Regions from separate parts of the Alkalibacillus flavidus genome, predicted to be linked through region 3. Evidence: riboswitches for the same ligand, from Rfam matches in the RefSeq annotation. Region 3 holds a riboswitch; each other region holds the start of a gene.

Region 1 (7,705 bases), on a different contig from region 3:
ACGTGTCATAGCAATTGAGAGAGGGTTGAAAGAACTAATTGTTACAAATTAGTCACAATTACACGCGCTTGAGATTGAGAACGAGTTTTGGTATATTCAAACCACTTATTGTTTGCTACAATGAATGTAGGTTAGAAGACGTTTAAATAAGGTAAGGAGGTGCCCGAACGTGGACGTCACATTAGGAATTCTTTCTTTAGGTGTTCTTGTTTACTTTATTGGTAGCTGCCTATTTGATAACGTAAAACACTAAGCACTCTCATAAATTAGACGTAATAATCGTGTGGAATGTTGCAAAACATTTCACACTTTTTTTATGCTCGCACGATTATAAGGGTGAAAGGAGGTTGACAGTATGGCACAAAAAATTGATAGTCAACTGCAATTAATTTATCAAACAGGTGTAGATGGAGAGGGGAACTCGGTGTTTAAAACGCAACGTTACAACAATGTAAAACCTGAAGCGACAAACGACCAAGTCATGACCGTCGCGCAAGCGTTGTCAAATCTGTGTGACCACGCACTATCTGAAGCAGTGCGTCAAGATGACACGCTATTAGTTGGAGACCAAAATTAAGAGGAGGTAATCGTCAATGAGTAAACGTTTAGAGCTAAAGTTTCGTAATGAAGATGGACGTATGGCAACAGTGAGTGTTGATAACCCGAAGGAGCCTGTTAATCCTACAGATGTCAAACAAGCGATGGATACGATTATTGCTGAAGGAATTATGACATCAGGTGGTTCAACGATTACTGAGATTGCTTATGCACGTGTTGTAGAACGTATTGTGAATGACATTCCATTAGATCAAGCGTAATGGTAAAGGAAGGATGACGCTCGTCGTACGGCGTCATCTTTCTTTTTATCATTGGAATATAAAGGAGGTAGTGCTGTTGCTTGAAGCGTGGGTAACGTGGGTTCCGGACGTTGGATTTCCGATCTTGGTGACATTTTACTTGTTACATCGGATCGAAAATAAACTAGAAGAACTCAATGACACGATCAAAACGATTCCGCAGTTGCATTAATGATTAAATCACCCGCTTAAACTAATAGCTTAAGCGGGTGATTTAACGTGTTTTATTAACGGGTTAGCGACATATGACTAAACGGAAAAATGATAATTTCTGATCGGCCGATTATTTCTTCTTCTTTAATAAGCCCGAGCCCGTTTCGACTGTCTTTACTGACGTCACGGTTATCACCCATGACGAAATAATGATTAGGCGGGACGGTTGTTTTTTCAAAAGTACCAGTGCCTCTTAGCTCTTCCTCACTTAAATAATTTTCATCAAGCGGTTCCCCGTTAACGTATAATTGATTGTTGTCAGCTCTTACCGTATCATTCGGCATTCCTATGATCCGTTTCACATAGTTTTTGTTCGGGTGTTCAATGATGACGATGTCACCCCGCTCAGGTTCATCTATTAAATAAACGGCTTTATTAAAGATGACCCTCTCACCACTTTCTAAAGTCGGATTCATACTTGCTCCTTCGACTACAGATGTCGCGAATATAAACGTACGTAAAATGAATGCGATGATCAGTGCGATAACGATAGCTTTGGTCCATTCCCAAATCTCTCTTTTCAAGAAACTCTTCCTTTCTTTCCAAAACGTAAAATCTAATTTGCTTTCATTATATCATACTCAACATTTTATAGGGGTTTCATAACTTGATTTTATCACAGTTTAGGCAGAGGATGATGGGTCAAAACGAATCAGGTTTCATGACCATGTTTTTTGGGTATTATTAGATTATAGAAATGCTACATGTAGCCCTTTAGTCTTTTGACAACATGATTGTGACAAACTAAAATATTAACGTTAGTTTAAGACAACGAGGAGGATACAGCTTGAAGCGCGATGATAATTTAATCGAACTAGAACATAAAATAGAAATCTTAAGACAAGATATGATGAATACAGCAACTGAAGAAGGCTACACGAGTGATAAGTCAGTCCGATTATCGCAACAATTAGATACATTACTCAATGAATATTATGAAAGAACACAAAGAAAACCTAAATCAAAATCAAGAACGGAATAAACTCCCTACAGTCTTTTAACTGTAGGGAGGAACATTACGATTGGTTTTGCTGTAAAAATGTTTCGAGTCGGTCTAGGCCTTGTTTTAAAACATGTTCGCTATAAGCATACGATAAACGCATGTAGCCTTGGCCGTGACTGCCGAATGCATCACCAGGAACTAAGGCTAACCCCACTTCATCCACGAGACGCAAACCAAGTTCAAATGATGTTGTGTTAGGAAGTTCAATTTTAGGAAAAACGTAAAACGCCCCGTCTGGTACAACGACGTCAACACCCATTTGTTTTAATCGATCGATCACGTATCGACGTCTTTCACCATACGCGTCACGCATCACTTTGCTATCATCTTTCCCTGCGGTTAGTGCTTCTAAAGCAGCATATTGACTAATTGAAGTCGCACATGACACGTTGTATTGGTGTGCTTTTAACATATGTTGACGAATGGAGCGGTCAGCTAACACATACCCAATCCGGAAGCCTGTCATGGCATGGGATTTAGATACCCCTTGAATGACGATTGTTTGTTTTCTAATCTCTTCAAATTGTGCAATCGACACATGGTCACCGTCATATGTTAATTCACTATAAATTTCATCAGCTAGTAGAAAGATTGGTTTTGTTTGAATATAGTCAGCTAATGTCTTTAATTCCGTTTCATTTAAGGAAACCCCAGTCGGATTTGAAGGATAAGGCAAAATAATGCATTTTGTTCGATCAGTCACATAGGGATCGATTAATTCAGCGGTTAATTTAAATCCGTTATCACGTGTATCAACATGTACAGGTGTAGCGCCGGCTAAACGAATTAATGGTTCGTACCCAGGGTATACAGGTCCAGGTAAAATGACTTCATCACCAGGTTCTAAAATAGTCCGAAGCGAAATATCAATTGCTTGTGATGCACCAGCCGTTACGATAATTTCGTCTTCAGGATCATAGTGTAAGTGATACCGTTCTTGTGTGTATGAAGCGATCGCTTGGCGCAATTCTAATATGCCCGCGTTAGGCGTATAAACGGTGCGATTGTCATCAAGCGCTTGTTTAGCCGCATCTTTTATATGCTCAGGTGTTGCAAAATCAGGCTGACCGATCGTTAGTGATACGACATCGTCTTTGCCTGATACTAGGTTGAAAAATTGACGGATTCCCGAGATTGCTAAATTTTTAACGTTTTCGTTTAAGTATTGTTCCATGATTGTTGACCACCTTATGATAATGTTTAAATCGTAGGCACGCTGCTTATGCTATAGATAAGGGAGTGGTGCATATGCAAGCGTGGATCGATTTCAGTTTGACGTACTGGCCTATGATTAGTCTATGGCTCATACTGTTAACCAGTATTTATTTAACAATCACATATGTTGTAAAACGTGTGTTACGACAAGTGTTAACTTATAGTTTAGCCTATTGGATGAGTGTTACGACGTTGTTTATGGTTGTATTAATCGCTGTGAATCAATTTCACCAACAAGTCGCTAGTGACACCCTACAAATGAATACCGTTTTAACAACGCTTGCATTCGCCAGCTTTATAGCGGGATGTGGATTATTTACCTATTGTGCTAGTATGTACGTCTTGACTAGAGTCGGGCAAACACATCAAGCTAAGCGTAATATATGAATGACATAGTGATTAAAGTTTATCATAGAATTGATACGGTCAAAATATACGGTGTCAATTTATTTCACTAGACATCTTTTATCTTTAATGACATTTATTTATAATAGTGTGAGGAGAGGGGAGAGACGATGTTTAGTGATGTGTTTTTACTGTTGTTTTTATTGTTTGGCTTAGGATTATTCGTTTTGAATGTAGTGACCAGTATCTGGTCGTATCGAGATGCGAAACGAAAAGGTAAGAGCAATGAATACGCGATGATTGTGTTATTTGGGACATTGTTTATGCCTGTATTAGGATTCATTGTGTATTTAGTCATTCGGAATGATTGATGGATGAAGCGACCACGGGAGGATGAGCCGTGGTCGCTTTTTTGGTGTCATTCATTCGCCCAAATGTCACTGGCTAAACCAACGATATAACGCAACTTTTCCCATTGTTCGTCTTCGGTTAATTCGTTGCCGTGATGGGTTGATGCAAAGCCACATTGCGGGCTGAGGCGTAGCTGGTCGTGTGGCACATACTGTGACGCTTCTTCGACACGCCTAATCACGGTGTCACGATCTTCAAGAGCGCCGTCTTTAGAGGTTAATAAGCCTAAAACAACACGAGGCCCGTCTTTTGGAATATGTTTCAGCGGTTCAAAACCACCGGACCGTTCATCATCATATTCTAAAAAGAACCCGTCGACGTTTTCGTGAGCTAATAACGTCGGCGCGATTAAATCATAACCGCCTGAAAAAGCCCAAGTTGACCGGTAATTGCCGCGGCATAAATGGGTGGTAACGTAAAGGTCATCAGGCTTATATTTTAAACTGCCGTTCACGACACGTAACGCTAAATCTATTAAATACTCACGCGAATGTGCCCCATCATTAAATGGAATGTCAGGCGCTGATAAGCCGGCGATATAGACGTCATCAAATTGTAAATACCTGACGCCAGCATCATAAAATGCTTGAATCGCATCTTGGTAAGCTTGAATAATGTCGTCAGCATACGTCTCAATATCAGGGTAAATGTCTTCATTTTGAATACCTGCGTTAAAAAACTGATTCGGAATCGGAATCGCTAACTTGGCTACAGCACGCCCATCGACGATCTCGTTTAAATCGTTAAAGTCTTTAATAAAGGGTGATTAGGGTTAAATGAAATAGGTCCTGTGTTACGGACGTTATAGCGTTCGGTTTCGTATTATTGGCAAATTGGTAGCCTTGATCAGGAACGTAGCCTTCCATACCATTAAAAAGTTCCATAAAGTCTAAATGAAACCATGTACGACGGAATTCACCGTCTGTCACGGCTTGTAACCCGATTTCAATTTGTTTGTCGACGATGCGATTAATTTCTTCATTTTCAACTTGCCGCAAACCATCAGCACTGATCTGACCTGCTTTTAAGTCTGCTCTTGCTTGATGGAGTCGCTCTGATCTTAATAGGCTGCCGACATGGTCAGCGCGGAATGGAATCGTTTCGTTTGTCATGATAAATCCCTTACTTTGTGAAATTTAAAAAAGCCTCTTCTTAAAATAAGAAGAGGCTTTGTGTTCATAGATTTCTCTTCTTATCTTCTAGCCGTTGCTACTGGAATTAGCACAGTGTTATGAAAACCTGTTGCTGAAGCTTCAAAGGGCCAGTCCCTCCACTTCTCTCGATAAGAATGTATTCAATTGATTAAATGTTGTCATACGTTGTCTATTTAGCAATGTCAATGATAGATGACATTATTGTGTGACTGTTTTTAAATCGTTCAATATGTCATCCATCGCTTCTTTGCTCGTGCCGGAGTAGTTTTTAATGACTGTACCGTCTGGATTAACTAAGGCAAAAGACGTGCCGTGATTCACTTGTGGTTGTCCATCGACTTTAGAGACTAATGTGTTAAATGAATCCGCAGCAAAACTTTCTATATGATCTTGCGAATAGCCCGTTAGAAAGTCCCAGTTACTATAATCAGCATCGTATTTTTCGCTAAAAGTTTTTAGTTTGTCTGGGTCGTCAACTTCAGGGTCAACGGAGAACGAGATAAATCTTACGTCTAAGTCAGCATTATTGGCTTCTTCCTGTAAACTAGCCATATTCGCGGTCATTGGTGGGCAGACGGTATTACAATTGGTGAAAATAAAGTTAGCCACCCAATAAGTGCCTTCTAAATCAGACAAGCTCACCGTTTCGTTATTTTGATTTGTATATTCAAATGATTCTACATCGACATCAAGTTCCGTCTCCAATTCGCTTGCAGAACTGCCATTACAGGCTGTGAGAATCGTTATGAATGCAAGGACGCTATAAATCACGACATGATTCAAACGTTTCATGATCTCATCAACTCCAATTTATATAGGATTTACACCGTAAGATGTTTTGTTGTCCATATTTTAACACGGGAAAGAAATATTTAGTGTGACAAGACCGTGAATGATTTTACAATTTCTTGACTATTCCGTTTGCGCTGTTTTAAGCGTGATTGTATTAATTTCCGGCCGGCACAAAAAGCGAAACGGAAGGCGCGTCGTTCCTAGTCCGCGTGATGTTATGAGTTGAAGCGGTCGTTGTCCGATCGTCGTTTTGCCTTCGACGTATTTCTGACCGAGTAATGGTGTGATGATATACCCGTAAAACGGAATTTGAACTTGTCCGCCATGGCTATGTCCTGATAATTGTAAATCAAATGGGTAATCAACCACATTATCTGCGAAATCGGGTTCGTGACAGAGTAAGATATGATAACCGTTTTCTTGATTGGTTGAAATAAGCCCGTCGAGTTTAGGGTCACCTAATAAGACATCATCGACTCCTGACAAAGTGATCGTCTCACCTTCACGTTCAAGGGTCACAGTGTCGTTTTGTAGTAACGTAAAGCCACTTGCATTCATTACGTCGCGAATCGGATTTGTCCCGTATCCGCCGTGGTCATGATTGCCGTATATCCAATATTGCCCGAGCGGTGCTTTTAATTGCGATAAAATCGGGATGAGTTTTTCATAACGAGAATCAGAAACGTCGGATGGGTTATCGAATAAGTCGCCAGTAAAGACGATGAGATCAGGGTTTTGCCGTTTCACTTCGCGCACAATGTTATCCATATCATCTAGCGTGACTTGAAAGCCTAGATGTGTATCACTTAATTGGACGATTTTGACATTATGAAAAGCTGATGGTAAGCGGTTTGATTCAATTGTGTCAGCTTTTACGGTTAGCCAGTGTGGTTCGATATCATGAGCGTAATAATAACCACCGTAAGCGGCACCAATTGCGCTTAATGTCCCGATCGTTGATTTTTTTAAAAACGACCTGCGTGTCATCTTGTTCCCCATAGTTAGTCATCCTTTTATATAACGTAAGGTTATTATAGCACGATGCGCATAGGATTAGGAGGATGTCATAAGATTTTGAAAAAACGTCATCAATCCGTTACAATAAGGAATGAATCGAATGAATATTCATTCATTTTAAAAAGTCGAACAAAAAGGTGGTCTAACATGAAAGATGAAGTTGTGATTGTAACAGGCGGTTCGAGCGGTATGGGGATGTATATGGCGAAAAAATTCGCGAAAGAAGGGGCGCATGTCGCCATCACGGGACGGAATGAGGAGAAGTTGCAAGCTGCTCAAGACGACATCCAGCAAGACGCGACAGGAGAGGTCATGACCGTTTCGATGGATGTCAGGAAGATTGAACAGGTTGAAAAAATGGTGCAAGACGTGCATGAGCGGTTCGGTCGGATCGATCACCTCGTCAATAATGCAGCAGGTAATTTTATCGCGCCTGCTGAAAAATTGTCGCCTAACGGCTGGAATGCGGTAATTGATATCGTGTTGAATGGCACGTATTATTGTAGTCATACGGTCGGCACGTATTGGATCGAACACGATATTAAAGGGACGATAATTAATATGGTCGCGACGTATGCGTGGGATGCCGGGCCTGGTGTCATTCATTCAGCGTCAGCTAAAGCAGGCGTACTTGCGATGACACGCACGCTCGCAGTTGAATGGGGGCGTCGTTACGGTATTCGCGCTAATGCGATTGC
Region 2 (7,705 bases), on a different contig from region 3:
ACCCTATGCTCTTCAGCTAGGTCTTGTAGCTGCCCGCCTTTTGCTGCATACATAGCCTTATTGGCAGTCACCACGTGGCATCCTTGTTCAATGGCCTCTGTGACGTATTGATACGCTGACTCAACCCCTGTGATTGCTTCAACCACGATATCAATCGGTTGAGCTAGCACATCATCTATATTGGTCGTGAGTAAGACATGGTTCGCCACGTCACGATGTTTCGATTCATCATTGACGAGTACTGCCGTTACTTGAACTGGGCGATTTAACGTTTGCGCTAATGATTGTTGTTCTTTTTCTATATGATCATAAACTCCTTGACCCACTGTCCCAAAACCTAATAATGCAACACGAATCGGCTCCATAACAAGCCTCCTTTATGAATGAACCTCACTTACCTGTGATGTTTTGCCAGTCGTTGTTTCAATCGCTTGCTCTAAGTCAGCAATTAAATCATCGACATGTTCGATGCCAACAGATAAGCGAATTAAATCTTCAGTTACGCCAGATGCTTTGCGTTCTTCTTCATTTAACTGTTGATGCGTAGTACTTGCTGGATGAATAATTAAACTTTTCGCATCACCGACATTAGCTAAATGCGACCATAATTGAGCGTTATCAATTACAGAAGCACCTGCTTCTTTTCCACCTTTGATACCAAACACCACAATTGATCCAGCACCTTTAGGTAAATATTTAGCCGCTAATGACTGTGATGGATGGTCATCTTTTTCTGGATATAGCACCCAATCAATCGCTGGATGTTGATCTAAATATTCGACAATGCGATGGGCATTCGCAACATGTTCTTTCATACGCACATGTAATGTTTCAAGCCCTAGCGCTAATTGGAAGGCATTATATGGGCTTAATGTCGCCCCAGTATCACGAAGCACTTGAACACGCGCCTTCGTAATAAATGCGGCCTCAGGTAGTGCTTCAGCATATACAATGCCGTGGTAACTCGGATCAGGTTCCGTAAAGCCCGGAAACTTTGACGAATTCCAATCAAATTTACCAGCATCAACTAACACACCACCTAGTGTCGTGCCATTGCCACCTAACCATTTCGTTGCTGAGTGTACGACGAGGTCTGCTCCATAATCGATTGGACGAAGTAAATAAGGTGTCGGGAATGTATTATCAACGATTAATGGTACACCTGCTTCATGCGCAATCTCTGCTACTTTTTCTATATCTAATACGTGTAAACCAGGGTTTCCAATCGTCTCAGCAAACACCGCTTTCGTATTCGGTGTAATTGCTTGGCGGAAATTTTCCGGTTCAGTTGGATCGACAAAGTGTGTCGTAATGCCATGCTTCGGCAATGTCGTTGAAAATAAATTATATGTGCCTCCGTATAACGTAGAAGCTGCTACAATCTCATCTCCTGCTTCAGCTAAATTAAAAATCGCACCTGAAATCGACGCCATACCACTGGAAAAAGCTAAAGCACCAATGCCTCCTTCTAACTGAGCCACTCGATCTTCAAACACTCCGACTGTTGGGTTGCCAATACGTGAATAGATAAAGCCCTCTTCTTGTAAAGAAAATAAATTTGCTGCGTGTTCTGTATGATTGAACTGATAAGAGTTCGTTTGATAGATCGGTAATGCGCGTGCTCCCGTTGCTGGATCTGCTTCTAAACCACCGTGAATTCCAATTGTTTCGACTCGATACTGTTCTTGATTACTCATATTAATCGCTCCTTATTTATCTATTTGTTGAAGGACCTTTTCAACTTCTGGTCCCCAATGATCAAATTCAACTAAAAATCCATCATGACCAAATGCTGTATCAACATGTATATAACGGGCTTCCTTATCAAATGCTTGAAGATCTTGGATAAATTTTTGGATATCTTCTGGCGGATATAACAAGTCATGTTCAAAACCAAATGCATATACAGGGACTTGCCAATCAAAAAATATTTGTTCTAAATCACCCTGTCCTCGACTAAGATCATGACTGTTCATCGCCTCTAACAAAACTAAGTAACTATTCGCATCAAAACGTTCGGCAATTTTTTCTGCCTGATAGTTTAAATAATGCACGACTTGATATTGATCACCATCGTGCTCTCGGTTAAACCGCGATTGGAATAACGGCGCAGAACGATAGGTAATCATGCCAATCGAACGTGCTAAACCAAGTCCGTCTTTCGGGATTTTTCCTTGCTGCCAATTAGGATCTTGGCGGATCGCTTGAGCCGAAATATGATTAAACGCGATTGCGTAATCACTGAACTGAGGAGTAATTGCTAGTGGAATAATCGATTTAATAAACCACGGATACATCACCGCCCACTCCAGCACTTGCATGCCCCCTAATGAACTTCCCATAACAGAATGGAGTTGATGAACACCTAACTTTTTTAAAGCTAAAAATTGAATCTCGACTAAGTCACGGACTGTTAAAGTCGGAAAATCAGCACCATATATCTGGCCCGTTTCTGGACTTAGCGATAAGGGCCCTGTAGAGCCATGACATCCACCTAATGTATTAAAAGTGATCACCTCATATTGATCGAGATCAACATAACCTCCTTCATGGATTAACCCTCGCCACCATCCAGGGGAATCTTCTGTACCTACTGTGATATGATTGCCTGTTAAAGCATGGCAAACGAGGATGATGGGTTTACCTTTTGTTCCAGCGCGTTCATAAACAAGTTCAATTTCTTCAAGAAACGTCCCTGACTCTAACGTCACGTTCGGAATAGCTACACGATCAGTGACTCGGTTCATATTGCTGTCATCCTTTCGCTTTCAAAACCATAAAAAAACCTCCCTATCTTTTAAAGATAGAGAGGTGTAAATAGACGAATCCATTTGTCTCTCTTATCTCCCAAAGCAAATCATTCGCTTTGCTGGAATTAGCACCTTTCAAACCGTTGTTTGAAGGTTGCCGGGCGTCGTCGGGCCAGTCCCTCAGCCACTCTTGATAAGAGTTTAATTTGTTATACAATTTTGTTAATTTGATTATATGCACCTTACCATGCCGTTATACGAACGTCAACAAAAAGATTAAACTTCTTGTTTTTTCGATGCTTCAATCTTCGCTAATTTAGCTTGGACTTCTTCCTCTGTTAAACCGTGCTCCTCGATATAACGGTTGCGAGGGTGCGTACGGCATTCAGGTGAGCAACTTCTTAAATAAAAATGCTCGTTCTCTTCAGAGGAAAGAATTTGTTCGTTACAGTCAGGATTTGCACAATTAATATAACGTTCACATGGTTCACCTGTGAAATAATCGCGGCCGACAACATTATGTTCAACCTGATTGATCGGCACTGTAATGCGCTCATCAAACACATAGCATTGACCGTCCCACAAATCGCCTTTCACTTCAGGGTCTTTGCCGTAAGTGACGATACCACCATGTAATTGTCCGACATCATCAATGCCTTCTTCTTTCAACCAACCAGTGAATCGTTCACAACGGATTCCACCTGTGCAATACGTTAAGACACGTTTACCTTCAAGCATGTCTTTATTTTCTTTAATCCATTCAGGTAATTCACGGAATGTACGAATATCCGGACGAATTGCGCCACGGAAATGACCGACATCATATTCATAATCATTTCGCGCATCGAGAATAATCGCATCATCACGCTGCATTTCTTCGTAAAATTCTTTCGGATCGAGGAATTCAGCTGTGTCTTCGATCGGCGACACATCCTCTTCTTCATCCAAACTTAAATTAACGATTTCGTCGCGATGACGGACGTGCATTTTCTTAAATGCATGATCGTCCGCTTCATCAATTTTGAATTCCATGTCCGCAAAACGTGGATCTTCACGCAAAGCTTCCATATACTTATTCGTTTGTTCAACTGTACCTGAAACGGTTCCGTTCAACCCTTCCTCAGCAACTAAAATCCGACCTTTTAATCCGAGGTCGAAACAGAATTGTAAATGCTCATCACGGAACGTTTCCGGATCGTCAATTGGAACGTACTTGTAATAAAGCAATACTCTGTAATCCTTGTTAGACATAATGACCACCTTGCTTATATATTTTTTATTTATTAATTAGCTAAATTCATCAACACTGTATTATATAATATCATAGCCATTTCAGCAACGAAATCAATTTGCGTAAGTGTTCAAAAGCGTTCACATTTAAAAGTTTTCTAGTCCGTGATAGAGTTATGTTTGACAGTGAAAATGAGGTGATACGATGAAGCCAATCGAAAGTCATATTGTTCAATACCGTGGCAGTCATGGCGATTTCGGTTTTGAACAAGGGCAAGCTTTAAAAGAGTCGAAAATCATACATAACCGCTTGAAACATTGGAATGTTAGACGACCGCGGTTTCACATTAATATTGAAGAAACGAAACAAAAGTTCATGGATTTCGCCCCGCAAATGTGGCGTGAACTAGAAGGGTTGCGCGACGGGTTAGAGATGCCAATGGAAGATGTGCTTCGCGATTTTGGAGGATACCGCGTTGAGATCAATCGAAGTGGCTGCTCGATTTTAACCGAGCGTGATTATATGATTCGTAACTACGATTACCACCCGCAAACGTATGAAGGACGCTTCAGTTTATTCCAGCCTAACGATGGAGGTTTAGCGACAATTGGGCCGACATCACGATTAACGGGACGCATGGATGGCATGAATGAACACGGACTCGTCATGGCTTATAATTTCACACACCGTAAAACGCCTGAAGATGGATTTGTCTGTTACATGATCGGACGGATGATTTTAGAAAATTGTCGTAACGTCGAGGAAGCCAAGCAATTTCTACAAGAAGTGCCACACCGAAATGCATTTAGTTATATTTTGCTTGACCCAAATGGTGAAACATATGTTGTAGAAGCAAGCCCTCGTGGCGTTGCAGTAAGGGAAGCCAACGTCTGTACGAATCATTTTGAAAAACTGACGAGCGAAAACCGTCACCATTTAGTCGATTCCTACAAACGACAAGAGGCGATTAATGACCAACGTTATCCAAACATGCCTGCCGATATCGCCTTTCAACTCATGAATGACCGCGATGGCGGTATCTTTGCCGATAACTACAAAAGCTGGTCCGGCACGATTCACACATCAGTCTATTTTCCAAAAGACTTAGGCGTCTGGTTCGCACTCGGTGGTGACGCTGAGGTAACGACGTTTAATTTCGCCGATTGGTTAAGCGGTGAAGATGTTGAACGAACAACCATGCACGGCGAAGTCGACACCGATCTACCCTTCGCACATATGGATTAACAGATGTTGCCGTTTCAATCGATTGTTAGACAATCTAACTACTTTATCTAACAATGTTAATTCAATGTCTAACAATCCAGCTACTTTATCTGACAATGTCAGCTGATTATCTAACAATGTTCCGACATTGTTAGATAATCTTACCAAAAACAAGCTGTGGGCATGCCCACAGCTTGTTTTCACTTACACTTTAAATTTTTTCACTTCATCGCGCAATTGGTCAACCAGGCCAACTAAATGTGATGCGTGTTGATCCATTTCATCGATACTCGACAATTGTTCTTCGGTCGAAGCTGAGATCTCTTCTGCACTCGCTGCTGTTTCTTGACCAGAAGCTGATATTGTCTGAATCATTTCACTTAAATCCTCTTTACGCGCTTCCATATCTTCAGAATATGACATCACACGTTTTGCATTTTGGGCTAAATTGTTCACCGCTTCATTAATTCCATCAAAAATACGTTGCGTCTCCTTAACTGCGGCTTCATTTTCCTCGGTAAACGACTGTGTTTTCTTAATCGAATCTACAGCCACTTGTGATTGTTCTTGAATGTTTGTCACAAGTCGATTAATATCTTCTGTCGTTTTAGACGATTGTTCCGCAAGTTTTCGAATTTCTTCTGCAACGACAGCAAAACCTTTACCATGTTCACCTGCACGCGACGCTTCAATCGACGCGTTTAATGCTAGCAAATTCGTTTGTTCTGTAATTTCTAATATATGTTTCGTAAACTGACTGATTTCTTGGGCAAATGAATTCATCTGATGCATCACTGAAGATGTTTCATTTGTCGCGGTTTTATTCTGTTCTGTTTTATTAATCAAATCGCCAATCGTCAATCGACCATTTTCGCTCAACTGACTCATTTCACTTGATTTCTCATCAATACCTTTGTTTTCTTTGACGACTTCTGTAATGTTATCACTCAACTGCTTAACTGTTTCTTGACCTGTTTCAAGTTGATCAGCTTGTTGAGTGGTTCCGTCTGCCACTTCTTGTACAGATGTCGCAACTTCATTCGCAGCCGTTGACGATTCTTTTGTATTATTCGACAACGTATGAGATGACTGACTAATGGAATTCGTCACATCGTGAATGGTTTCGACTAATCCGCGGACGTCACCTTTCATCGTTTTCATTTGATTAGCTAACAGACCGAACTCGTCCGAACGTTTAGTCAGATGTTCTGGCACATCTGACGTGAAATCACCATCTGACATTTCCGCTAATTGATCATTCATCGCATAAATCGGGTTCGTTAACCGTTTCGCATAGACATAAGCAATGATCACGACAATAACAGCTATAATCACAGTCACAATAATGAGTGTCGTATTCACACTATCTATTTGCCCCATTAATTCTGAGCTTTCCACAACAGCTAAATACGTCCAACCACTCGATTCAGACGTGTATGTATTCACGTAATGATTAACGCCATCAATCGATGTTTCAAAAAATGTATCATTGATATTATTTATATCGGAGACTTCCTCAATCCCTAATTCTGAAACATTTTGGAAACTCATTGAACTATCATTCGGATTAGACAACACTGTCCCTGTATCTTCTACAAGTACAACATAACCAGTCTCACCGATCTCGACGTCTTCAATAATAGACGTCAAACCACCCAAACTCACATCTGCACCTTGTACACCTATCGTGTCACCTTGTTGGTTTTGGATCGGAATCACTGAACTAATAATCACTTCATCATCGGCTTCCCAATAATAAGCATCTGTTAACGTGACTTCATCCGGATTTTCCATCGCTTGCGTATAATAAGGTCGTTCACTCGGATCATAACCAGCTGTCACTTCCCCTTCTGGATACTGAATATAACCACCGTCAGTTGTCGCTAAATAAGCATAGCGAATCTCAGGATGTGTTTCGGCATAGTGCTCATAAATCTCGAAAATTTCTTGTTCGATGCCTCCACTAGTCGATGAATTCAGTTGCTGTGGCTCATCTGTATCCACATACGATTCAATCGAATCATCTGCTTGCATGACCGTCTCATTCGTTGCAAGCATATTCGTATTTTGCTTCACAACATCAAAAAACAATTCAATCCCTTGATCGACTTGTTGAATTTCTTGTGACGTCGCATTCTCAAACTGGTCCTCAATCGTATTACTCATTAAGTAATTCACGAAAAAGCCAAGCGCAATTAATGGAATTAACGCTATCAGCAAGAAAACAGCTAACGTCTTAAAACGAATGCTTGATAATTTTCCTTTCACGCCATATCCCCCTGCTTAGTATAAATAATCACTTATATCATACTAAACGACTAGGATTAAGTAAACGTTTCCGTCACATTTTCGTGAAAATTGTCGATAACAAAATCCAAAAAAGCTCTGAAGCACAATCGCTTCAGAGCTTTCTGTTTAAGATAACTGCTGATACCAATTCATCGATGCTTTAATTTCGCCTAAGTTCAACTGATGACCTTGGCTTTCCCAGTGTAGAGTC
Region 3 (7,705 bases):
TAATAAACGGAATCGCACGCGATACGTTAACGACAGAAGCGACAATCGAATTAAGCGTTTGGTTTTGCCACAAATTCCCTTTAGCCGTTAAATATAGCAATAGTCCGAGTAATATACCGAGTACAAATGTGCCGAATACTGAAATGAACGTCATATAAAGCGTTTCATATGTGGCAACCCACATTTTATCCATTTCGACGTTTGGGAATAAATTACTCAACATGTTTAATCACCTCAACTTCTACACCTGTCGACATGACGTAATTCATCACGCTTTCAATCGTCTCGGGCTCTCCTTGGAATTCAACATAAAGCGTGCCGTAAGCCCCTTCTTGGGTCGGCGAAATCGAGCCTTGTAAAATGTTCACGTTGATATCAAATTGCTTCGACACATCACTGATCAACGCGCGTTTCGCATTATGTCCAACAAAATGTAATTTCACCACTTCGGAATGATCGTCAGATGTTATAAATTCTTTTAACTCATCGACCGACCCTTCTTGTGGGTTTAATTGTTGGACGAATCGTTTCGTCGTTTTCGATTGCGGATTCATAAAGACATCCAATACGTCCCCTTGCTCGACGACAGTCCCTTGTTCCATGACCGCAACACGATGACAAATCTTCTGTATGACGTGCATTTCGTGCGTAATCAAAATAATCGTTAAATCTAATTTTTCATTAATCGAAACGAGCAAGTCTAAAATGTCATCGGTCGTTTCAGGGTCTAATGCTGATGTCGCCTCGTCGCATAATAACACTTTCGGGTCGTTCGCTAGTGAACGAGCGATGCCAACACGCTGTTTTTGCCCACCACTTAGTTGCGATGGATACGATTGTTCCCGCCCTTTTAAACCGACGAGCTCGATTAATTCAAGTACTTGGCTTTCGCGCTCTGCCTTTGGAACCCCAGCTATTTCAAGTGGGAATGCGACATTTTCATAAACGGTACGTGACCAAAGTAAATTAAAATGTTGAAAAATCATCCCGATCTTTTGGCGTTCTAAACGTAATTGCGACTTGCTTAAGTCTGTCATATCTTGGCCATTTAAAATGATTTCACCGTCAGTCGGATCTTCCAATCGATTAATTAAACGAACAAAGGTACTTTTACCAGCACCGCTATAACCAATGACTCCAAATATATCACCCTTCTCTATATTGAGTGACACATTATCAACAGCTTGGACTGTTTGATCTTTTGTTTTAAACGATTTCGATAATTGTTTAATCGATATCACAAGCGTTCCCTCCTCGTTGTCAGTAACAAATCGTTCAAACATAAAAAAACCTTTCTGCCATATAAGAGAACAGAAAGGTTTGCAAGATGATTAACCAGTCGTTCTCTTATCTTTCAAAGCACATGCTTTGAAGGAATTAGCACCTATCATGACATCATGACGGTTGCCGGGCTTCACAGGGCCTGTCCCTCCACCTCTCTGGATAAGAGATTATGTTTTAATTCATTATCACGTTAGTCTATTAATGTATTGCTGAATAAAAAAACTTCCTTGTAAGAACAAGAAAGAGGTTTACTCCGTCTTATCTTACAATGCCTTCACATTGCAGGAATTAGCACCAATTATGAGCTTGTCATAACGGTTGCCGGGCTTCATAGGGCCGTTCCCTCCGCCTCTCTGGATAAGAAGTTCATTATTCAACTTTCAATGAATTGTATGTTAGCATAGGTATAGAAGAAGGTCAATTGTTTTTAAACAAAAAATTTTAATAAAGGACTGAGAGTATGAAAGCACCCATGTTTGAACTTCCGTATTTAGACAATCCGCATGAAACATTTAATTTAAATGATTATATTGGCAAGAAAGTGATTATTTTAACATTTTGGGTATCTTGGTGCCCTGATTGTTCTCGTGATTTACCGAAAAAAGAACAGTTTTATAAAACGATGCGCCACGACAACATCGAAATGGTTACCATCAACGTGCCTGGACGCGAACGCGATGAATCAGAAGCACACAAGTTCCAAGAGCAATTTTTAACACAACCTGTTTTGAAAGATAACGGTCGTGAGGTGTATGACCAATACGAGTCTGACGGTGTTCCTACAACAATTTTGATTGATTTAGAAGGTAACATAGTTGGGCACTTTGGCGATCAAGACGATTTCGTTGAAGTGATTAAAATCGTCGGCGACTATTTCCCAGCTCAATAATGTGAAACGAGGTTGGCACAAAGCCTAATTAAACAAAGTAAAACCCGAACAATTTTAATAAAATAAATTGTTCGGGTTTCCTGTTTGAATGACGCTTCATCAAAACACTTCGCTTGGTTCTTCGTGACATAAACTCAACATCGGCTCTGCTGGCGCAATCGCCGTGTTTCCTTTACCGGGGCACGGCTCGAGCCAGGCAACCTCATCGAATATGCTTCCTTGCAACTTGCACCGAGGAAGCCTGCTTCGAAGCGATACGAGAAGACGCAGGTGCATCCCTCGGGGGACAAAGGAACTTCGGCTAAGTACCGGACGTCCTGTCCGAACGCCGAAGTGACCCACGTCCTGTGCGCCTTCGTGCTGTTCCCGTGACGACCCGGACGGTCTAATGTCGACGTTGGTCACAAAAGCTGATTTCATAAGCTTCCTTGACTAATTCTGCGCCGAGTACTCGCAGGCGCAGAATTAGTCGACCAGGCGTCTACGTGTTTTGATTCCGCTTCATTAGTGCTTAGCTGAAATGATATCCAATCATTCGTCTTTTGCACAATTTAATGCCCTTCTGTCCCAGCCTTTTTTATGATGTCTCCGTTTTCTCAATCACTAAATACGGACCCATTTCTTTTAATAAATACGGCACGGAATGAAAGGTATATAATCGCTCAACCGCTTCACCTTGCTTCACAACGAGTAAACATGGCACACTCGTGATGTTATATTGTTGCATGAACTCAGGTGCTAGTGTCGCATTCAATTCATAAAATTTTTCATCGCCTAACGTTTCTTCGATATAATGTAGCATGCGTTTTGCCACTTTACACGTTCCACAAAACGGGCTGTTCACGAAAACAATATGATGTTGTTTCTTTCCGACCATGAATTGTGCCTGTTTACCATCTATTTCTTGCATGCTATTCCGACCCCTTCAGAAATTTAACCTTTACTTTAAAATTCGCTGCTTGTAATACTGACGCTATCACATGTTCCGGTGTATCTTCAACTTGTCGGTATTTTGCATCGACGTATAAATTTTGGGCATGGGATAATTCGTGATTTAATTGTTTTCTTAATTTTTTACCTGGTTCATCCGTATCGGTAAAAATATAAACATCTCGATCCAATAGATCGTAATTTTCAATCATTTCATCGATCGCAAACGGACTCACGGTTCCAAACGTACAGAGAATGGCTTCATCATGTTCTAAAACCGCCTGTAATTTGCGACGGTCTTGTTTACCCTCAACAATTAACACGCGTGATAATGTATCCATTATTGGTCACCTAAATCTATTTGAAGTTACAAAAGACTGACCTTTAATAAAGATCAGCCTTCTTGTTCTTTATGGAATTATTCGTCATCAACCATTTGTTTGTAAGCATCAACATCCATTAGTTTGTCCAACTCGGATTTGTCTGATACTTCAACGACAACCATCCACGCTTGATCATGTGGTGATTCGTTGACAAGCTCTGGGCTATCTTCTAATTCGTCGTTCACCTCAACGACTTTACCAGAAACAGGTGCATACAACTCAGATACCGTTTTAACAGATTCAACACTACCGAACGGTTGATCCAATGCTAGCTCGTCCCCTTCTTCAGGTAACTCAACAAATACGATATCACCTAATTCATCTTGGGCGAAGTCAGTAATCCCGATACGAACGCGATCACCTTCTTCTTTGACCCATTCGTGTTCTTCAGAGTATAGATATTCTTTTGGTAAACTCATGTGATCCCCTCCAATAATTCAAATCATATCTTTATCTTACAATAAAGCGTCGTTCTATGCATTAACAAGTTATGAATTCCATGTTTCATTATATGTTTCTTCTTTAAAACCGACCGTTACTTGGTTCCCATCTGTCGCAATAGGACGCTTCAGTAGCATACCATCAGAAGCGAGTAATTTGATCTGTTCGTCTTCTGACATTGATGGCAAGCGGTCTTTTAATTCTAGTTCACGGTATTTCTTGCCAGATGTGTTGAAAAATTTTTTAATCGGTAATCCACTTCGGTCGATAATTGTTTTTAATTCCTCTTCACTCGGTGGATTGTCCACGATATGGACAGATTCATATGTAATGCCATTATCATCGAGCCATTTAAGTGCTTTACGGCACGTTCCGCACTTTGGATACTGGTAAACAGTTAAACTCATATACATTCTCCTTTCAGTAATTGAATTTTAACATGAAACATAGCTTGAGATGGAATGAAATGAATAGAAAAGCCGCACAGCCTAAGCTATGCGGCTCCCCTCATGTTTAAACAACATATTTCTCTTCGTCGACTAGGTATTTCGCAATTTCGCGTTTTTTCGCGATGACATTGACGTGATCGCGACGAGTTAATTTGCGTAAAGCGGACAACATCATACGTAAGTTATCGCCCTCTTCAACAGCAATTAACGTTTCTTTCGCATGCGCTTCAATATCATTTAACGTCTCTTCAACGAAGACTTGCGTATAAAGCAATTTCAAGTGAGCTTTCTCTTCACCGTCACGCGCAATCGCTTTCGCTGTACGTAACACTGCCGACTCCATATTATAAATATCTGCTGCGATATCGGCAATATTAGATAACAACTCTTGCTCATTTTCTAGTTTATCTTGATATTTTTGCGCGGCAATACCAGCTGCGAGTAAACCAATCTTCTTCGCATTACCGACTAAATATTTCTCCTGCGCTAACGCTTCATCACCTGGCGTTTCTGGCATCATCGACATGAGTTCATTTTGTAAATTCGTCGCTTTTTCGAGTAATGGTAACTCGCCTTTCATCGCTTTCTTCATAAACGTTCCTGGCACGATCATGCGGTTAATTTCGTTCGTTCCTTCGAAAATACGATTGATACGAGAATCGCGGTAAATGCGTTCAACCTCGTATTCTTGCATGAAGCCATAACCACCATGAATCTGCACCGCTTCATCGGCCGCGAAATCGAGTAATTCCGTCGCTGTATATTTGTTCATCGAGCACTCGATCGCATACTCTGCAATTCCTTTAGCGACTTCTGACCCGTCATTTAATTCTTCTTTCGATAATTGGCCTAAACGCGATTCGAATAAACCGACCGTACGATATACAGCACTTTCGTTAGCGTACGTTTTCGACGCAACGCTTGCTAGTTTTTCTTGAATTAACGGGAAGCTTGAAATTGGCGTTTGGAACTGTTTACGTTCATTCGCATAACTCGCTGCTAATTCAAGTGCACGCTTCGCACTACCGACACCTCCAATAGCTAACTTGTAACGTCCAACGTTTAAAATATTAAAGGCAATTACGTGGCCGCGACCGATTTCGCCTAAGACGTTTTCAACTGGAACTTCTGCATCTTCTAGTACTAATGTACGTGTTGAAGACGATTTAATCCCCATTTTCTTCTCTTCTGGTCCTGTTGATACACCAGGGAATTCACGCTCAACAATAAATGCTGTAAATTGTTCGCCATCAATTTTCGCATAAACAACGAATACATCAGCAAAAGCCGAGTTCGTAATCCACTGTTTCTCACCATTTAGGATATAGTGCGTGCCCGCTTCGTTTAATTTAGCCGTCGTTTTCGCACCTAGCGCATCTGAACCAGAACCAGGTTCCGTTAACGCATAAGCAGCAATCTTTTCACCTGTCGCAAGTGACGGTAAATATTTTTGTTTTTGATCGTGGTTACCAAAGAACACAATTGGAAGTGACCCAATGCCGACGTGTGCGCCGTGCGTGATCGAGAAACCACCTGCAAGTGACATTTTTTCTGTTACGAGTGAAGACGTGATTTTATCAAGTTCTAAACCACCGTACTCTTCTGGTACATCAATACCTAATAGGCCAAGCTCACCTGCTTTTTCTAATAATTTAACTGACTTATCAAATTCGTGATTTTCTAAGTCATCAAGCACTGGCCATACATCATTTTTAATATAGTCTTCTGTCGTTTTCGCGATCATTTTATGTTCGTCATTAAAATCTTCGGGTGTTAAGACATCATCCGGCTCAACATCCTCAACTAAAAATGAACCACCTTTAAACACTTTTTCCTCTACCATATATATTCCTCCTCAAGGATCAAATTATAGTAATTCAAACACACCAGCAGCACCCATGCCACCGCCAATACACATTGTACAAACGCCGTATTTAACACCGCGACGCTTCATTTCGTGGATGAGTGATAACGTAAGCTTCGTTCCAGTACAACCTAGTGGGTGACCGAGCGCGATTGCGCCACCGTTAACGTTTACGATATCTTCATCTAAGCCTAGTTCACGGCAAACTTGAAGGGCTTGTGATGCAAAGGCCTCATTTAGTTCATAAAGGCCAATATCATCCATTGTTAACCCTGCGAGTTCGACTGCTTTCGGAATCGCTTTAACTGGACCAACACCCATCACTTCTGGTTCGACACCTTCGACGGTAAACGAACGGAATTTCGCCATTGGTGTTAACCCTTCTTGTTCAGCTTTTTCGCGGTCCATCACTAACACAGAGGCTGCACCATCACTCATTTGCGATGCGTTACCTGCTGTAACAGATCCTTGGACGTTAAAGGCTGGCTTCAGTTTCGCTAAGCCTTCAAGACTCGTATCATGACGGACGCCTTCATCTTGCGACACCGTAAATGTCCGTTCTTTGACCGTATTATCAGGTCCAACTGTACGATCAACGACATCGACTGGAACGATTTCGTCGTCAAATTTGCCGTCTTTAAGTGCTTGCGCTGCTCGTTCGTGACTGCGGACTGCGAACGCATCTTGATCTTCACGAGTCACGCCGTAACGATTCGCTACTTCTTCAGCTGTATGCCCCATGTTCATATAATATTCTGGTGCTTCATCGACTAACGTTGGGTTTGGTCGAATGACGTTACCACCCATCGGGATCATGGACATTGATTCTGCACCGCCAGCCACAATCGTATCCGCATAACCGAGCATAATTCGTTCAGCCGCATACGCAATACTTTGTAGACCTGAAGAACAATAACGGTTAATCGTAATACCTGGCACATCATGATCGAGTCCTGCTAAACCAGCAATTTGTCTCGCCATGTTCATCCCTTGTTCCGCTTCAGGCATTGCACAACCGATAATCACGTCGTCAATTTTTCCATCATAGTTATTCGCACGCTTTAACGTCTCTTTCACCGTTAAAGCCGCTAGGTCATCTGGGCGTGTATGCGCAAATGACCCTTTATTGGCTTTTCCAACAGGTGTACGAGCACCTGACACAATAACTGCTTCTTTCACAATAGATCCTCCTCTTCGGTTGGATTTCATTAAGTTAGTTACGTAACGGTTTTCCATTTTGGAGCATATGCATCATACGCTCTTGTGTTTTCTGTTCACCGACTAAACTTAAAAACGCTTCACGCTCTAAATCTAGTAAATATTGTTCGCTAACTTTTGTGCCATATTTAATCTTTCCACCTGCTAAAACGTGAGCGAGGTGGCTTGCGATTTTAATGTCATGATCTGATGCGTAACCGCTAAGTTGTAGCTGTTTTGCACCGAGCATCATCGTCGCATAACCTGG
Region 4 (7,705 bases), on a different contig from region 3:
CATCGATAACACGACTGGCACCGTCGCAAAAATCGTAATAATAACCGCTAGCATCGACACAAATTCCTCGATCAGCGCCTGACCCGATAGTTGTTCAATATTGAGCATCTCTTTCATGAGTTCAATTTCCGCGACATACGTTCCGGTTTCACCGAGGACAGAGCCATACGTTGCACCGAAAATAAATAACCCAACAGCCCAAGCGATCATCGACACACGCTGCATCGTCACGGTAAAACCAAACGATGTCTGTAACCACCTAGATGCTTGCATAGGGCCTTGTCGCGCTGGCAGTAACCCTGCACCGATATCACGACGCGCATTTAACCATAACGCAATAAAGGTCAAAACAAAGGCTAACAATAAGACTAACCCAATCGGCCACCAACGATTATCGACCATGACTCGTGTTTCCAAAATCCATCCAAGTGGCGACCACCACGACAAGTCATCGTACGATACATCACCTAAACCACGAATCGCATAAGCTGAAATTAACACGAAAAAGGCGAGCCCCACTGTTCCCCGAGATGATTCAGCTAATTGGGCACAAAGCGCCGTTACAGCTGCAAAAAATAACCCGATTGCACTTAAACCGACGCCGTATAAAAACGCACCTTCAGCCGAAATTGACTCAAACTGTAACAACGATAACCCACTACCAATTGCGACTGCTAAGACGACAAACGTCAGCACATGATGCACGACAGTCGCCATGATCGGCGCTAATCGACCAGTCGGTAATGATCGAATTAATTCCATACGCCCGAGCGACTCTTCTTCACGCGTGTGTTTCGTCACCGTCAAAATACTGAAAATCGCGGTCGCTACAGCCGTAAATAAAAACATCTGATGCGCCATAATCGCGCCAATATCATATTGATCGACGCCATACGCTGGACCTAGCAACATCGTGATCGCTGGATTTAATACAGAATGAGCTAACCGTTGGCGATCACCTTCTGACGGGTACAAACCTTCAAACAGAAGCGCCGTTAAAACGGTGACCGCGACTAGTGAGACGAGCCAAATCGCAATACGCCAGCGATCCTGTTTTAATTGCCACATAAACACCGGCCAAACATGATTAAACCATGCACGCATTAACCGTCACCTCTATCCACTTCATAATGTCGCATGAATAAATCTTCTAATGTTGGCGGCGCACTTTCGATCTTCGTCACACCTGCTTGACCGATTGCTTGCATGACGTCACTCAACACGTCACGATCGACTTGAAATTGATAACCCCAGTCTGTTTCCGTCCATTCATAAATCCCGTCAGATTGAGGCAAAACAAGCGGGGCATCGGTTTCTACATACAAATGCGTACGCGTTAAATGGCGCAAGTCACTCATCGTCCCTGATTCAATCACGGCCCCATCGCGAATAATCGCAATCCGGTCACATAATTTCTCTACCTCTGATAAAATATGACTCGATAATAAGACACTTTTCCCTTCCGCTCGCTTCTCTAACACTAATTCTTGAAACATGCGCTCCATTAGCGGGTCTAAGCCAGAAGTCGGTTCATCTAAAATATACAAATCACAATCAGCCGAAAACGCTGCCACAAGCGCGACCTTTTGCCGATTCCCTTTCGAATACGTCCGACTTTTTTTCGTCGGGTCTAATTGAAATCGGTCCATTAATCGTTGCTTACGGTCCTGATCGACTGTTTGACCTCTCAACCGTATTAAATAATCAATCACTTGCCCGCCGGTTAAATTCGGCCACAAGTTCACATCACCTGGTACGTAAGCAATTCGTTTATGAATATCGACAGCGTCACGCCACACGTCTTGACCGAAAATCTTCGCCTCACCACCAGATGCTTTTAAAATACCTAATAAAATTCGAATCGTTGTGGATTTACCCGCTCCATTCGGCCCAATAAACCCGACAATCTCGCCTTCTCCCACATCTAAATCGACACCTGTTAAAACGTCGACATTCCCAAAGCGTTTCGTTAAATGACTCGTCTGAAGTACTGTCATCACAGTCTCCCCCCCTTTTACTGATAAAAAGCCGTTTTAAGTGTATTTAAATACGTTTCAAACTCTGTCGTTAAGGTAGCAAAATCGAGCGATGCAATCGACTCACCTTTAATTCGCTCTAACAATTGTTGTTGATACCCTTCAATCGACCAACGAATAAGCTCCATTGCTTTGTCGTGATCTAAATCATCACGAAACATCGTCAAGTCAACATTGTTATACAACGCTGCATAATTTCGTTCCTGCATCGTGTCGATTTGAGCCTTCGCGCCTTCTGGCAAAGGTTCTTCATGAATTAACATTTGTGCAAAAAAATAAAACATATAAGGCTGTTCATGTTGGACTTCTAACTTTAGAAGCGCTACTTGCCGCATCCGTTCGATAAAATCGGGTTCCGTAAAATCAATATGGGCTAAAAAATCATCTTGTATGACACCGATACAGTACTCGATGAGCGAATCAAACAAATCTTGTTTATTATGAAAATAATAAAACAATGTTCCTTTTCCTATGCCTGCTGTTTTAACGATATGATTGGTGGACGCTTTGTCGAACCCTTTCTCGGTGAATTCTTGAAGCGCTGCATTAATAATAGCCATTCGTTTGTTGCCATCTAACTGATCTAAAACTTTCAACAACCATCACCTCACTTATGTTTCGACCACTTTGGTCACATTATAATTCAACTGACCACTTCGGTCAACTTGTCTTTTAGTTAACATACTTATAAATTTCCATAACGTTATAGGATATTGTTTCAATTTTTTCAGAAAGGGAAATTATGGTGGTAACAGGGAGGTAATGACATGACATATCGTCACGCATTATTTTTATTCAATGGCAATAAAGATGGAGCAGAACGTGAAGCGATGCTAAGACAAATCATGCCGGCATTATCGGCGCACGTTAAAGAGATTAGCCTCATCCAAACGTTGGCTGAAGATGAACTGAAAGAACAGTGCCGCCAAGTCCACCATTATGATCTGCTCATTTTGTACGGGGGCGACGGGACTTTACATACAGCGGTGAATGAGTTAGCGGAAACAGACAATGTGCCACCGATATTATTATTACCTGGCGGGACGTGTAATGATTTTTCGAGAACGCTTGGCTTGCCTCAAAACCTTAAAAAATTCGGTGCTCTATTAGACAACCATACAATTCAAGACTTTGATATTGTCAAGATTAATGACCACTACTATACGAATTTCGCTGGTATGGGACTCATCACAGATGCGTCTGAAGGCATTGATGAAGAGCTAAAAGAATCGTTTGGCACGTTAAGTTATTTTATAAGTGCAATTCAGTCTTTCCAAGAAGGTGACACGAAACGGTTTTATGTGACATCTGAAGATGGAGACTATGAAATCGATGCAGCGATGTTGCTCGTGATGAACGGGTATTTTATCGGGACTCACCATTTTCCAATAGATGATATCTCAGTCAACGACAGCTTGTTAGATGTCATCGTCGTGGAAGAATCAAATATGAATACGATTAAAGAATGGCTATCCTTGAAAAATGTGTTTAGCCGTTCAAAACAAATCGAGCAAATTCGCCATTTCCAAACGAGGGCGATTAATGTCCAATCTGATCAATCATTAGAAGTCGATACCGATGGGGAAACGTACATCACGACGCCTGCTCGCATATCTGTTGGCGAGACAAAGCTACGCTTTATTGTGCAAAAAGACTAATATTAGACATTCGATTCAATATTTGTTAAACTAATGGTGGACATATTATCAAGAGTGGGTAAGAGAACTGGCTCTAAGACCCCACGGCAACCTGACAAACGTTAAGGTGCCCCTACCAGCAGGTGACTATCACCTGGGTGATGAGTGATATTGAGCGGTAAGTGAAGCCTGTCATTCGATCACCGAGTGACAGGCTTTTTTTATGTCTAATTCGATGAAAGGAGGTTCGAACGTGACGCTCATCCCAATCAATCGCTTGATAATTTGTCGTCATTCACGATAAAAAGGAGCGATGTTTAAATGAGTTTTGCGAAATCGATGTATATGAAGCATGCTGATGCGAGCCAAGTGGTGTCCGTTGCGGCACGAGTCCTTCAAGAGCGACTGAATGAAGAATATTACAATTGGGCTATCACGCATCGTCGTGTTGAAGCTGAACGTGACGATGTACTAGATGAAATAGGTGAACACGAAACAAAACCCTATTATTTATTCACATTATCCAAAAACGCGAAAGAACAACTAACCTTTACCATTACCGAAGATGCTGTTTTGAAGTTAAAAGAACTCGGACCAGACGCTTTCGAACATTATTTACGCTATGAAGCGATCGTAGCCGGCCTTCCCCACAACGAACGTGACCCTGATGCTCATAAAGCAGAATGGGAGAAATAAAGGCATGCACCTCACCCGCGCTAACTATTTTAGCGCGGGTATATTTATAGCACCTCTTCAGTTTTGAGATAACTCCTTATATTTATTTCATAAATGAGCGACCTTTTGAAATAACTAAGCGGAATTATTTAATAACTTAAGCTGGATAAAAAATCATGCAATAAATTTACGACTTTCAACACTTTGTGCAGTCAAAATATGTTATGATTAGGTTGTAATTATTTAGGAGAGGGGAATACAAGTATGAAAAGACTTCTAGTCACTGCTGTTATTGCACTCGTTGTCTTATTAGCAGCATGTGGAGAAAGTCGCAGCGATAAGGAAGTGGTGGTCGACGCATTCGATGGCCTTATGAACGCCGAAAGCTACCAGTCGTCATCTAGTTTAGATTTTGAATTAAACGGTGACATGAACGACCCGATGTTTAATCAATTAACGAGCGTGATTAACGATTTAGAATTACAAGTGGATCAAACATATGATTCGAATCAACAATTACAAGAAGCTGTATTAGACGTCAGCGGTTCAATGCCACCGTTTACGTTAGACTTTAAACTTCCATTCTTGCAAGATCTTGAAAACCAAACGATGTATATGAAAACCGACAGTTTAACAGAGAGCCTGGGCATGATGTTCCCAGTCCCTGAAGAAGCTAAAGGTAAATTAATCAAAATGGACTTACAAGAGATGCAAAACGTCGAAGGTCAAGATATGCCGGAAATCGATGAAGAAGAATTACAACAGCGTGCCCAAACGATTATGAATGATTTTCTAGAACAAAAAGACGGTTCTGAATTCACACAAGAAGACGGCCGCTATACTGTATCATTCACTCAAGAGGACTTCCGCTACCTAATGGAAGCCTTTATGGAAGAGTTCGATGAAATGTTCAATGAAGAAGACATGGCAACGATGGACCAAGACTTTGACACGATGATGGAAGAAATGTCAGAAGTCTTAACCGTGGAACAGTTTGATATGTCGATGGTCATTGAAGACGATCAAATTCAAGAAGACCAATTTGAAGCTGATCTATTATTCGAAGACCCTGAGTCGGACGATTCAATGCAATTTTATATGTCAATGGAATCCACCTACAGCAACATGAATGGTGATGTAGAGTTTTCGATTGACCCTGAAAACGAAGAGATCATTACATTTGAAGAATTGAACCAAATGATGAATGACGCCATGATGCAAGATATGGGTATGTAAACCTTAATCATCTCCACACCTTTTAAAAGGCGTGGAGATGTTTTATTTTTGTGACCATACCACCCATAACATAACAGACACTAGCATAATGCCAATATGATGCACGAACGGTTCGATCACAAGGCCGCTTGCCATCACAACAGCTGCGAGTGATAAACCAATCCCTCTACGGTGACCATCCTTAAATAAAGCAACGCCTAATAACAGTAAGCCTACCGGAAAACCTAATGACAAAGCACCCACCGGCCATAAACTAACATGGTTATATATCACGTCTTGCCCGACTTCCCCTGCTAAATCTAATAACGACACAAACTGACTCATCATTAAAAACGGAATAGCAACAACGATGGCTACTAAACTTACCTTCACCATAGTTCGCTTTTCAACTCTTAACCACTCCATAAACCCAATTTGAAGTAAACTCAAACCGAACAAAAGCGAGTAAACGAGCCATACGGATTCAGATCCTGTCCTCCCCACTTCTCCAAATCCTATAATCGCCGGTATAACAAAAAACAAAACACCTATCCGTCCTATTATTTTCACCTATATCATCCTTTTTTGCGTATAAGTTGACCTCACCTTTCAATACTAACACTAAGTCCGTTTAAAGAAGGTGACATCATGGATGCTTCCAAAAAACCTGTTTCCAAACATTTTAAACACAATGTCCAATACTTATTAGATGAGCTTCGCGTCGATCAAAATTTCGATGTCATTCATCACCAACTCGTCTATGGTGACCACAAAATTGCATTATTTTATGTCGACGGTTTTGCGAATACTTATTCACTCGTGGAAACGTTAAAAAGCTTAAAACATTTAGAACCCGATAGCCTCAAACGCCACCCTATCAAAACGTTAACGCAATCAATCATACCACACCAAGAAGTAGAAACATCCAATGATTTAGAGGGTATCATCACACAAATCTTATCTGGGCAATCGGCGTTTATCATTGAAGAGTGCGATGAAGCGATCTTAGTCGATACCCGCGAGTATACAATTCGCTCGCCGCAAGAACCTGATTTAGAGCGCGTTGTGCGCGGGCCGCGGGACGGTTTTGTCGAAACCATCATATTTAACGCTGGCTTAATTCGGCGTCACATCCGTGACCGCTCACTCAATATGGAATATTTACAAGTTGGCACACGATCGAAAAAAGATATTGCGATTACTTATATTGATAGTATAGCGGATCAATCAAGCGTTGACCGTCTAAAACAATCGATTGAGGCGATTGATGTAGACGGTTTGCCAATGGGAGAAAAAACGCTTGAAGAATATCTATTCGGCAAACGACTTAGTCCCTATCCGTTAGTGCGCTACACAGAGCGAGGGGATACCGCGGCTGTTCATTTACTAGAATGCCACGTCTTAATCATTGTTGATGGCTCACCGAGTGTCATGATCTGTCCGACGACATTTTGGCACCATTTACAACACGCCGAAGAATACCGCCAAGCGCCGGTAGTCGGCATGTTTTTGCGTTGGATTCGCTTCGCAGCAATCGTTATTGCTTTATTTTTACTGCCAAGTTGGTATTTGCTCGCCACGAGCCCTGACTTAGGAACCGAGACATTCCACTTCATCGGTATAGAGCAACCTGGAGAAATCCCGATATTCGTCCAGTTTTTAATCGCCGAAGTGGGTGTAGAAGTGTTGCGAATGGCCGCGATCCATACACCGAGCGCATTAGCGACTGCCCTCGGTCTAGTGTCAGCTATTTTAATCGGTGAAATTGCCGTTGAAGTAGGATTGTTTACGCACGAAGTCATTTTGTACATTGCAGCCGCTGTCATTGGTAGTTACGCCACGCCTAGTTACGAAATCAGTTTAGCGAATCGGATCTTCCGCCTTTTATTCTTAACCGCAGCCGCTGCTTTTGGGATAGAAGGCTTAATGATCGCTATAACTCTTTGGATTCTGTTATTAGCGAAAACAACGACGCTGCACGTCCCTTATTTATGGCCATTCATCCCGTTTAATAGCCATGCCTTTTTGTTAACATTATTTCGTTCACCGATTCCGTATAACGATTTACGACCAAGTATTTTGCACACAACGGACGCCACACGACAGCGACCGAAACGAAAAATTCTTTAATCCGCTTCATTC

Evidence for each region. A riboswitch is a leader RNA that binds a small molecule or an ion and turns the genes downstream of it on or off. The one in region 3 is predicted to bind S-adenosylmethionine.
Region 1: linked by a shared signal. The riboswitch ahead of ABID56_RS00240 (5-methyltetrahydropteroyltriglutamate--homocysteine S-methyltransferase) and the one ahead of ABID56_RS08835 (methionine ABC transporter ATP-binding protein) in region 3 are both predicted to bind S-adenosylmethionine.
Region 2: linked by a shared signal. The riboswitch ahead of metX (homoserine O-acetyltransferase MetX) and the one ahead of ABID56_RS08835 (methionine ABC transporter ATP-binding protein) in region 3 are both predicted to bind S-adenosylmethionine.
Region 4: linked by a shared signal. The riboswitch ahead of ABID56_RS10855 (hypothetical protein) and the one ahead of ABID56_RS08835 (methionine ABC transporter ATP-binding protein) in region 3 are both predicted to bind S-adenosylmethionine.

Annotation. Positions count from the first base shown of each region.
Region 1 covers NZ_JBEPMX010000001.1:40,213-47,917, forward strand. Annotated here, with positions in the region: gene ABID56_RS00200 (DUF1659 domain-containing protein) at 356-577, shown strand; gene ABID56_RS00205 (DUF2922 domain-containing protein) at 594-818, shown strand; gene ABID56_RS00210 (YvrJ family protein) at 895-1,029, shown strand; gene lepB (signal peptidase I) at 1,085-1,594, opposite strand; gene ABID56_RS00220 (aspartyl-phosphate phosphatase Spo0E family protein) at 1,858-2,052, shown strand; gene ABID56_RS00225 (aminotransferase A) at 2,087-3,247, opposite strand; gene ABID56_RS00230 (hypothetical protein) at 3,322-3,675, shown strand; gene ABID56_RS00235 (PLDc N-terminal domain-containing protein) at 3,804-4,004, shown strand; partial or broken gene ABID56_RS00240 (5-methyltetrahydropteroyltriglutamate--homocysteine S-methyltransferase) at 4,052-5,156, opposite strand; SAM riboswitch class I at 5,234-5,333, opposite strand; gene ABID56_RS00245 (SCO family protein) at 5,397-5,990, opposite strand; gene ABID56_RS00250 (metallophosphoesterase) at 6,111-6,989, opposite strand; gene fadH (2,4-dienoyl-CoA reductase) at 7,155-7,705, shown strand, end outside.
Region 2 covers NZ_JBEPMX010000017.1:29,573-37,277, reverse strand. Annotated here, with positions in the region: gene ABID56_RS12510 (homoserine dehydrogenase) at 1-365, opposite strand, end outside; gene ABID56_RS12505 (O-acetylhomoserine aminocarboxypropyltransferase/cysteine synthase family protein) at 378-1,697, opposite strand; gene metX (homoserine O-acetyltransferase MetX) at 1,710-2,747, opposite strand; SAM riboswitch class I at 2,838-2,950, opposite strand; gene trhO (oxygen-dependent tRNA uridine(34) hydroxylase TrhO) at 3,027-4,001, opposite strand; gene ABID56_RS12490 (C45 family autoproteolytic acyltransferase/hydrolase) at 4,186-5,226, shown strand; gene ABID56_RS12485 (methyl-accepting chemotaxis protein) at 5,410-7,473, opposite strand; gene ABID56_RS12480 (alpha/beta hydrolase) at 7,621-7,705, opposite strand, start outside.
Region 3 covers NZ_JBEPMX010000008.1:81,429-89,133, forward strand. Annotated here, with positions in the region: gene ABID56_RS08830 (methionine ABC transporter permease) at 1-223, opposite strand, end outside; gene ABID56_RS08835 (methionine ABC transporter ATP-binding protein) at 213-1,241, opposite strand; SAM riboswitch class I at 1,345-1,450, opposite strand; SAM riboswitch class I at 1,540-1,648, opposite strand; gene ABID56_RS08840 (TlpA family protein disulfide reductase) at 1,745-2,173, shown strand; gene ABID56_RS08845 (thioredoxin family protein) at 2,751-3,083, opposite strand; gene ABID56_RS08850 (toprim domain-containing protein) at 3,085-3,444, opposite strand; gene gcvH (glycine cleavage system protein GcvH) at 3,522-3,905, opposite strand; gene ABID56_RS08860 (arsenate reductase family protein) at 3,975-4,334, opposite strand; gene ABID56_RS08865 (acyl-CoA dehydrogenase FadE) at 4,441-6,219, opposite strand; gene ABID56_RS08870 (acetyl-CoA C-acetyltransferase) at 6,244-7,419, opposite strand; gene ABID56_RS08875 (3-hydroxyacyl-CoA dehydrogenase/enoyl-CoA hydratase family protein) at 7,454-7,705, opposite strand, start outside.
Region 4 covers NZ_JBEPMX010000012.1:10,328-18,032, reverse strand. Annotated here, with positions in the region: gene ABID56_RS10875 (ABC transporter permease) at 1-1,104, opposite strand, end outside; gene ABID56_RS10870 (ABC transporter ATP-binding protein) at 1,104-1,997, opposite strand; gene ABID56_RS10865 (TetR/AcrR family transcriptional regulator) at 2,015-2,632, opposite strand; gene ABID56_RS10860 (diacylglycerol/lipid kinase family protein) at 2,804-3,694, shown strand; SAM riboswitch class I at 3,737-3,841, shown strand; gene ABID56_RS10855 (hypothetical protein) at 3,995-4,369, shown strand; gene ABID56_RS10850 (hypothetical protein) at 4,613-5,584, shown strand; gene ABID56_RS10845 (hypothetical protein) at 5,627-6,067, opposite strand; gene ABID56_RS10840 (spore germination protein) at 6,212-7,693, shown strand.